DNA from 2 places in the Streptomyces sp. NPDC014864 genome. Region 1 is predicted to be linked to the other one. Evidence: riboswitches for the same ligand, from Rfam matches in the RefSeq annotation. Region 1 holds a riboswitch; the other holds the start of a gene.
The links. A riboswitch is a leader RNA that binds a small molecule or an ion and turns the genes downstream of it on or off. The one in region 1 is predicted to bind thiamine pyrophosphate.

Region 1 (4,847 bases):
GCCCGGACCACGACGACGCGGCGGGCGCCGGCGTCGAGGACCTCGTCCAGGTTGCCGAGGTCGATGCCGCCGATGGCGAACCAGGGCCGGGCGGTGCCGAGGGCGGCGGTGTGGCGGACCAGGTCCAGGCCGGGGGCGGGGCGGCCGGGCTTGGTGGGCGTGGGCCAGCACGGACCTGTGCAGAAGTAGTCCACGCCGTCCTGCGCGGCGGCCGCCTCGGCCTCCGCCTTCGAGTGCGTGGAGCGGCCGATCAGCACGTCGCCCCCGAGGATCGCGCGGGCCGCGGGGACCGGGAGGTCGCCCTGGCCCAGGTGGAGCACGTCGGCGCCGGCGGCGTGCGCGACGTCCGCCCGGTCGTTGACCGCGAGCATCCTGCCGTGCCGGGCGCAGGCGTCGGCGAAGACCCGGAGGTGCTCCAGCTCCTCGGCCGCCTCCATGCCCTTGTCGCGCAGCTGCACGATGTCCACCCCGCCGGCCAGGACCGCGTCCAGGAACTCGGGCAGGTCGCCCTGGCGGGTCCGGGCGTCCGTGCACAGGTAGAGCCGGGCGCCGGCCAGCCGGTCACGGGCGCGGGCGGCGGTGTCGGGCATACGTGGATCCCCCCGGTGTCGGTGCGGTGTGTCGTCGGCGTACGGGACGCGCCCCGGAGGGGCCGTGACCCCGGCGGGCCGCAGCCCGCCGCGGCCGCGGCCCCGGTGGGCGCGGCCCGTACGCCGTGGGAACGGTTGTACTGGATCAGACGGCGAGCGCCTGGGCGCGGCGCTTCACCTCCGTGCCGCGATTCTCGCTCAGCGCCTGCGCGGGGGTGCCGGGCAGGGTCGGGTCGGGGGTGAAGAGCCACTCCAGCATCTCTTCGTCCGTGAAACCGTCGTCCCGCAGGAGCGTCAGGGTCCCGGACAGTCCCTTGACGACCTTGTCCCCGTCGATGAAGGCGGCGGGGACGTGCAGCGCGCGGTTCTCACCACGGCGTACGGCGATGAGCTGGCCGTCCTTGACCAGCTGCCGCACACGTGTCACCTCGACGCCGAGCTGTTCGGCGATGTCGGGGAGGGTGAGCCAGGCGGGGACGAGAGCATCGATCTTTGCGTCAATCTCGGTCACGGGATCAAGCGTGCCATCTGGGACCGACAGTCGGAAGTCAGGCCCGTCCACCCGGGGAGGGTCCTACGTCGGCGCCGTGGGCGGCGCTCCCTCGGCGGTGGCGGTCTTCAGCGGGCGCGCGGGGTCCTCCAGCAGGCCGGGATCCATCGGCGTGCCCGCCTCGATCAGGCGTCTGCCCTGGGCGAGGTCCCGCGGACGGCCGACCGCCAGCAGGGCCACCAGGCGGCCCTCGCGCAGCCAGCACACCGTCCACGCCGGTCCGGACGGGTCGCCGCGCAGGACGGTGGTGTCGGCGGACGCGTGGTGGCCGGCGTACTGCACGAAGCGGCCGAACTGCTCGGACCAGAAGTACGGGACCGGGTCGTAGACCGCGGGGGTCTCGCCCAGGATGTTCGCCGCGACGGTGCGCGGACCCTGCAGGGCGTTGTCCCAGTGGTGGACGAGCAGGCGCTCCCCGTACCGGCCCGAGGGGAAGGAGGCGCAGTCGCCGACCGCGTACACGTCCGGCGCGCCGGCGCGCAGGTGGTCGTCGGCCAGGACCTCGCCGTGGGCGCCCAGGGGGATGCCGGAGCCGGCCAGCCAGCCGGTGGCGGGGCGCGCGCCGATGCCGACCACGACGGCGCCCGCGGGCAGCCGCGTGCCGTCGTCGAGGACCACCGCGCCCGGTTCGACGCGCGCCACGCGCGCGTGGGTGCGCAGCACGGCGCCGGAGTCGGCGTACCAGGCGGCCATCGGTGCGGCCACCTCGGCGGGCAGCGCCCCGGCGAGCGGGCGGTCCGCGGCCTCGACGACCGTCACCGCGCAGCCCGCCTCGCGGGCGGCGGTGGCGAACTCGGCGCCGATCCAGCCGGCCCCGACGACCACGACGTCGTGCTGCCGGGCGAGGACCGGACGCAGCCGTTCGGCGTCGTCCAGGGTGCGCAGCAGGTGGACGCCGGGGACACCCTCGGCACCCGGCAGCCGGACCGGTTCGGCGCCGGTCGCCAGCACGAGCACGTCGTAGGGCACGGGACCGGTGGAGGTGTCGAGGACGTGCGCGTCGACCCGCACGGCGAGCGCCTCGCGGCCCAGCTGGAGTTCGATGCCGAGGGCCTCGAAGTCGACGTCGAAGGCGGAGTCCTCGGCCTTGCCGAGCAGGACGGCCTTGGACAGGGGCGGCCGGTCGTAGGGCTGGTGGGGTTCGGCGCCGATCAGCGTCACGGTGCCGGTGAAGCCCTGCTCGCGCAGGGCCACCGCGGTCTGCACTCCGGCCATGCCCGCGCCGGCGACGACCACGTGCCGTGGCTGTGACGTGCCGTGTTCCTGCGTCTGCTCGCTCACCCGATCACCTTAGACACCTGACGGAGGGTCAGTCAGGGTGCGGACCGCGTGACCTGCTGCACAGCGGGGCCGGTCACCTCTTCCACCACGCTCGTCCCGCTCCCCGGCTGCGACTCCCACTGCCAGCTCTCCTCCAACCGGACACGCCCGTCGGGCAGTTCGACCACCGTCGACACACAGTGCCCGCAGGACGTGGTCCCGTCGTGCTTGAGCTGCACGTACCGGAAGTCGAGGCGGTCCCCTTCCCGGATACCCACCAGATGGCCGCGTACGACGTCACCGCCCGCGTATTCGGCCCAGATCTCCCCGTTCCGCTCGTGGTAGGTGAACCGGGTGCGGGTGCCCACCTGGCCGGGGGCCTGGTCGGCGACGGGGGCGAGGACGAGGCCGTCGAGCGAGCGCGGCATGGGCGAAGGCTCCCTTACGAGGTCGGTGCCCGGCGGGCTAGGGTGGCCACCGTACAAGCACTCGCGGGAGCCCGGACGCACCGGGCTGAGAGGGAGGCTGGCGGCCTCCGACCGTACGAACCTGATCCGGGTCATGCCGGCGAAGGGAGGGGCTGGACGCCCATGTCGTCTTCAGGTACGCCGTCTCCGAGTACGTCGCCTCCGGGCACCCCGTCGCCGGGCACGTCTCCGGACATCTCGGCCACGGGCACCTCGTCCCCGGGCACCGCGGACGTCCTGGTCGTCGGGGGCGGGATCATCGGGCTCGTGACGGCCTGGCGGGCGGCGCAGCGCGGCCTGACCACGGCCGTGGTGGATCCCGAACCGGGCGGCGGGGCCGCGCAGGTGGCGGCCGGGATGCTCGCCGCCGTCACCGAACTGCACCACGGCGAGCAGACCCTGCTCGGGCTGAACCTGGCCTCGGCCCGCCGCTATCCGGACTTCGCGGCCGAGCTGACCGAGCTGACCGGCCTCGACCTCGGCTACCGCCGGTGCGGCACGCTCGCCGTCGCGCTGGACGCCGACGACCGGGCCCATCTGCGGGAGCTGCACGCGCTGCAGCAGCGGTCGGGCCTGGACTCCGAGTGGCTGTCGGGGCGCGAGTGCCGGCGGCTGGAGCCGATGCTCGCGCCGGGTGTGCGGGGCGGTCTGCGGGTGGACGGCGACCACCAGGTAGACCCGCGGCGGCTGGCCCGCGCCCTGGTGACCGCGTGCGAGCGGGCGGGCGTGGTCTTCCACCGCGCCTGGGCCGAGCGGCTGACCGTGGTCCGGGACCGGGCGGCGGGCTGCGTGCTGCGCGACGGCACGGTGCTGGGCGCGGGCCGGGTGGTGCTCGCGGCGGGCAGCCTCAGCGGCCGGCTCGCGGGCGTGCCGGCCGACGTGCTGCCGCCGGTGCGGCCGGTGAAGGGCCAGGTGCTGCGGCTGACCGTGCCGAAGCGGTACGCGCCCTTCCTGAGCCGGACGGTACGGGCCGTGGTGCGCGGCAGCCAGGTCTACCTGGTGCCGCGGCTGAACGGCGAGCTGGTGGTCGGGGCGACCAGCGAGGAGCTGGGCTGGGACACCGCGGTGACCGCGGGCGGTGTGTACGAGCTGCTGCGGGACGCGCACGAACTGGTGCCGGGGATCACCGAGCTGCCGCTGACGGAGACCCGGGCCGGGCTGCGTCCGGGCTCCCCCGACAACGCGCCGCTGCTCGGCCCGACCGACCTGGACGGGCTGCTGCTGGCCACCGGGCACTACCGCAACGGCGTGCTGCTCACCCCCGTCACCGGGGACGCCCTGGCACACGCCCTGGTCACCGGGGACCTGCCCGACGACGCCCGCCCCTTCAGCCCGCGCCGCTTTCGCGCCGCCGCACTCTCGGAGCAGCCCGCATGAACATCTCGGTCAACGGGGAGCCGCGCGAGGTCGCGTCCGGCACGGCTCTGGACACCGTCGTGGCGTTGCTGACCGCCGCCCCCGCCGGAGTGGCCGCCGCCCTCAACGAGACCGTCGTCCCGCGCACGCGGTGGTCGTCCACGGCCCTGGCCGAGGGCGACCGCGTCGAAGTGCTGACCGCCGTCCAGGGGGGCTGACCCATGGCCGACGACCACCTCGTCCTCGGCGGAACGTCCTTCACCTCCCGGCTGATCATGGGCACCGGCGGGGCGCCCAGCCTGGAGGTGCTGGAGCGGGCGCTGGTCGCCTCCGGCACGGAGCTGACCACGGTCGCGATGCGGCGGGTCGACCCCTCCGTGCACGGATCCGTGCTGTCGGTGCTGGACCGGCTGGGCATCCGGGTGCTGCCGAACACCGCCGGCTGCTTCACCGCGGGTGAGGCGGTGCTCACGGCGCGGCTGGCGCGGGAGGCGCTGGGCACCGACCTGATCAAGCTGGAGGTCATCGCCGACGAGCGGACGCTGCTGCCGGACCCGATCGAACTGCTGGACGCCGCCGAGACGCTGGTCGACGACGGGTTCACGGTGCTGCCGTACACGAACG
Region 2 (4,847 bases), on a different contig from region 1:
TGCTGGGCGGCGAGGAAGGTGTAGTAGTCGGTCGGCCGCAGGCGCAGATGCACCTCCGGGGTCTCGTCGAGGGCGGTGCGGGAGATGTCGAACGACTCCACGGCGTACCGCGGGCCGTTCCACACCGGGGTGCGTCCCTCGGCGCGCAGACGCTCGCTGTCGGCGGCGACCTCGTCCCGCCAGGGCGCCATGTCCTCCGGCAGCCTCACCTCCTCGTCGAGCACGTGGACGAAGACCGACTCGGGAGGGATCGGCGTCTCCCCGTCCCCCTCGACGATCAGGGCCGAGGTCTGCAACGGCCCGAGGGAGAAGGTGCGCCAGGCGGGACTGGACTCGTCCCGGCGCCGCAGGGTGCGCAGCGCGCGCCCCGAGCGCCCCCGCAGCCGGAACCAGGCGTCCTGCAACGGCTGCTGGAACAGCACCGCGAACAACATGCCGATGACGGCGCCGGCCACTCCATTGGCAACATCGATCCCACCCACGCCCCCGACAGTAGAGATCTTGCTCCCCACCGAACACCGTCGTGCCCCTTCCGTTACGACACCGGCTCCACGGGGTCCGCGCTCCGGACTCCGGGCTCGGGCTGACGCGGCCGAGGCATGGGGCGGAACACGGACCCCGCGGTGGGGCGTTCGGGGGTCAGTCGGTGATGGGCAGGTAGACCCGGTTCCCCGCCTCCGCGAACTCCTTGGACTTCTGGGCCATGCCCTCCTCGATCTCGGCCTGACCGGTGCCGTGTTCACGGCGAATGTCCTGCGAGATCTTCATCGAGCAGAACTTCGGGCCGCACATCGAGCAGAAGTGGGCCGTCTTGGCCGGTTCCGCGGGGAGGGTCTCGTCGTGGAACTCGCGTGCCGTGTCCGGGTCGAGGGCCAGGTTGAACTGGTCCTCCCACCGGAACTCGAAGCGGGCGTCGGACAGTGCGTCGTCCCACTCCTGCGCCCCGGGGTGGCCCTTGGCGAGGTCGGCCGCGTGAGCGGCGATCTTGTAGGTGATGACCCCGGTCTTGACGTCGTCGCGGTTGGGCAGGCCCAAGTGCTCCTTGGGCGTGACGTAGCAGAGCATGGCCGTGCCCCACCAGGCGATCATCGCGGCACCGATGCCGGAGGTGATGTGGTCGTACGCCGGCGCGATGTCCGTGGTCAGCGGGCCGAGCGTATAGAACGGAGCTTCATCGCAGATCTCCTGCTGGAGGTCGATGTTCTCCTTGATCTTGTGCATCGGGACATGTCCCGGGCCCTCGATCATGGTCTGTACGTGGAAACGCTTGGCGATCCTGTTGAGTTCCCCGAGCGTGCGCAACTCCGCCAACTGCGCCTCGTCGTTGGCGTCGGCGATGGAGCCGGGACGCAGTCCGTCGCCCAGCGAGTAGGTGACGTCGTAGGCGGCGAGGATCTCGCAGAGCTCCTCGAAGTTCTCGTAGAGGAACGACTCCTTGTGGTGTGCGAGGCACCAGGCCGCCATGATCGAGCCGCCGCGCGAGACGATGCCGGTCTTGCGGTTCGCCGTCAGCGGCACGTAGGCCAGGCGCACACCGGCGTGGACCGTCATGTAGTCCACGCCCTGTTCGGCCTGCTCGATGACGGTGTCCCGGTAGATGTCCCAGGTCAGCTCCTCGGCCCTGCCGTCGACCTTCTCCAGGGCCTGATAGAGCGGCACCGTGCCGATGGGGACGGGGGAGTTGCGCAGCACCCACTCCCGGGTGGTGTGGATGTTGCGGCCGGTGGAGAGGTCCATGACCGTGTCCGCGCCCCACCGGGTCGCCCAGGTCATCTTCTCCACCTCCTCCTCGATGGACGAGGTCACCGCGGAGTTGCCGATGTTGGCGTTGACCTTCACCAGGAACCGCTTGCCGATGATCATCGGCTCGATCTCCGGGTGGTTGACGTTGGCCGGCAGCACGGCGCGGCCCGCCGCGATCTCCTCCCGGACCACTTCCGCAGCGACGTTCTCGCGGAGGGCCACATACTCCATCTCGGGCGTGATCTCGCCGCGGCGCGCGTACGCGAGCTGCGTGACCGCCTGGCCGTCGCGGCCCCGGCGCGGCTGGCGCGGCCGTCCCGGGAACACCGCGTCGAGGTTGCGCAGGCCCCCGCGCGGCGAGGTGTGCTTGATCCCGTCGTCCTCGGGGCGGACGGGACGGCCCGCGTACTCCTCGGTGTCACCGCGGGCGATGACCCAGTTCTCCCGCAGCGGGGGGAGGCCCCTGCGGACATCGGTGTCGACGAGTGGATCGGTGTACGGGCCCGACGTGTCGTACAGCGTGACCGACTTCCCGTTGGTGAGGTGCACCTGACGGACCGGCACCCGCAGATCGGGGCGCGAGCCCTCGACATACGCCTTGTGCCAGCCGATGGACTTCCCGGCCTCCCCGTCGCTGGAGATCTGCGTGGAGGCAGGCGTGCGTGCGTCCTTGTTGGTCATGAGACCTACTCCCTACGCCGGCATTACCCGGTAACAGGTTCGGCGGTCGACGCAGCGGCTTCCGTCCGTCGACGTTTCGCGTGAGACATCTCTCGTTCCACGTGAAACATCGCGAATACGGAGGTCAGCGCCCTCTCAGCCCGGTGCTCCGAGCTCCCGCGTGTGCAAAGGTGCCTCCACGCTAGCGTCCTTTGTGGCGCGGTGAACAGTGGGCCTCTGCCGTTCTTGCGATGATCTGGCGGTGACCACGACACGGCAGTCCCCCTATCCACCGCCCGAACCACGAGGCCGACCAGGCCCTGGGCACGCCCAGGGCCATGGGCACGGGCACGGGCCTGGACAGGGCCACGAGCACAGGCCCGGACAGGGCCACGAGCACGGGCAGGGACACGGCCACGGGCACAGTCACAGTCATGGGCCCGCCACGCCCGTCTCGAAGCACCTGCGCAAGGTGATCGCGGCGATCCTGATCCCGTTCGCCGCCGCGGTGGTCGTCGGGCTCGCGGTGCTCTGGCCCGGCGGTGCCCCCGCGCACGAGCGCACCGGCGTCGGATTCGACCGGCAGAGCCAGCAGGCCACCGTCACCCGGGTGATCGCGGTCAGCTGCAAGGGGGCGAACGCCTCAGCCGGCGCCCCCGCCGGAGGCCCCTCCGCCGCAGGAGGCTCCTCCGCGCCGGATCAGGCCTCCGGCACCTGCAAGAAGGCCACGGTCCGGGTCGACACCGGCTCCGACAAGGGCCGCACGTTCACCGAGTTCGTGCAGCCGGACCAGTCGCGGCAGTTGCGCGAGGGCGAGAAGGTCGTGGTCGCCTACGAGCCCTCCGCGCCGAAGGATCTCCAGTACTCGGTCACCGATGTCGACCGGCGCTTCCCCATGGGGCTGCTGGCCGGCGTCTTCGCACTCGCCGTCGTGGTCGTCGGGCGGATGCGGGGCGTCATGGCGCTGGTCGCGCTGGCCATCAGCTTCCTGCTGCTGAACTTCTTCGTCCTGCCGGCGATCCTGCAGGGCTCGAACCCGCTGGTCGTGGCGGTGGTCGGGTCGAGCGCCATCATGCTGATCGCCCTCTACATGTGCCACGGCCTGTCCGCGCGCACCTCGGTCGCGGTGCTCGGCACCCTGATATCTCTGGTGCTGATCGGCATCCTGGGCTCGCTGTTCATCGGCTGGGCCGCCCTCACCGGCAACACGGACGACAACACGGGCCTCATCCACGGCCTGTATCCGTCGATCGACATGAGCGGTCTGCTGCTCGCCGGCGTCATCATCGGCTCGCTCGGTGTGCTGGACGACGTGACGGTGACGCAGACGTCGGCGGTCTGGGAACTGCACGAGGCCAATCCCGCGATGGGCTGGCGAGGCCTGTACCGGGCGGGTATCCGCATCGGACGCGACCACATCGCGTCGGTCGTCAACACGCTGGTCCTCGCGTACGCGGGCGCCGCGCTCCCGCTGCTGCTGCTCTTCTCCATCGCGCAGAGCAGCGTGGGGACCGTCGCCACCAGCGAACTGGTCGCGGAGGAGATCGTGCGCACGCTGGTGGGCTCGATCGGCCTGGTGGCCTCGGTCCCGGTCACCACGGCCCTCGCCGCCCTCGTGGTCTCGGCCGACCGCCCGGGAGGCGACCCGGCCTCGGCACCGGCCGCCCAGCCGGCCCCGGCGCGCGGTGGACGGGGACGACGCCGCAGGCGCTGAGGCGGCACCTCGGGCCGGTCCACGGAGAGCGAGACGGGCGGGACGCGGACGAGGGGACAGACGGTGGCGCCGGCGAGGCCGCGGGTGACGCGGCGGATGCCCTCGGGGACGGCGAAGCGTTACGGCAACAGCGCCCCGACGGCCGTGGCTCAGCCCGCGCTCTGCTCCTCCGCCAGGATGCGGTCCAGGGCCTCGTCGAGGTGGGCGTCGAAGTCCCCCAGCGCGCCCTCCTGCCCGAGCGGCACCAGCTTGTCCGTGCGGTCGAGGAACGCCACGAGCGGGGCCGCCGAGGAACGGAACAGCGCCCGGTCGCCGCCGACCTGCAGGCGGATCAGGACCTCGCTGAGCGCCTCGTTGTCGGCGGGCGAGATCCGCACGTCGCCGTCACCGCACGGCGTGCCCACCCCGTCGATCAGCAACTCGCGCCCGAAGGCCCAGGTCACCGGTGCGTCCCCGGGCAGATGGAAGGTCAGCCGCACGGCATAGGGATCGCAGGTCTCGTACCGCAGCTCCACCGGGATGCGGAAGGAGAGCTCCTCGGACACGAGAAAGCTCATCATGACCTCTGCCTGTACGGACTCGCGCATCGCTACCCCGTCATCTGCCGTCGACTGGCCGGGAATCGTCCCCGTCACACTGGGTGCATCTTGCTGAACGTGCATGGCAGATCACAAGGAGTGAGTTTTCAGATGCTGATAGAGAGGGCCAGGGAGCCGATCCTCCGGCTCAC

Region 2: linked by a shared signal. The riboswitch ahead of thiC (phosphomethylpyrimidine synthase ThiC) and the one ahead of thiO (glycine oxidase ThiO) in region 1 are both predicted to bind thiamine pyrophosphate.

What each region holds. Positions count from the first base shown of each region.
Region 1 is NZ_JBIBWT010000012.1:60,502-65,348, reverse strand. It holds gene thiE (thiamine phosphate synthase) at 1-590, opposite strand, end outside; gene ACF1A5_RS22085 (Rv2175c family DNA-binding protein) at 736-1,101, opposite strand; gene ACF1A5_RS22080 (NAD(P)/FAD-dependent oxidoreductase) at 1,165-2,421, opposite strand; gene ACF1A5_RS22075 (hypothetical protein) at 2,454-2,828, opposite strand; TPP riboswitch at 2,882-2,993, shown strand; gene thiO (glycine oxidase ThiO) at 2,991-4,244, shown strand; gene thiS (sulfur carrier protein ThiS) at 4,241-4,441, shown strand; gene ACF1A5_RS22060 (thiazole synthase) at 4,445-4,847, shown strand, end outside.
Region 2 is NZ_JBIBWT010000021.1:59,865-64,711, forward strand. It holds gene ACF1A5_RS29515 (hypothetical protein) at 1-482, opposite strand, end outside; gene thiC (phosphomethylpyrimidine synthase ThiC) at 640-2,424, opposite strand; TPP riboswitch at 2,417-2,594, opposite strand; gene ACF1A5_RS29525 (YibE/F family protein) at 2,666-4,117, shown strand; gene ACF1A5_RS29530 (SsgA family sporulation/cell division regulator) at 4,267-4,704, opposite strand; gene ACF1A5_RS29535 (IclR family transcriptional regulator) at 4,803-4,847, opposite strand, start outside.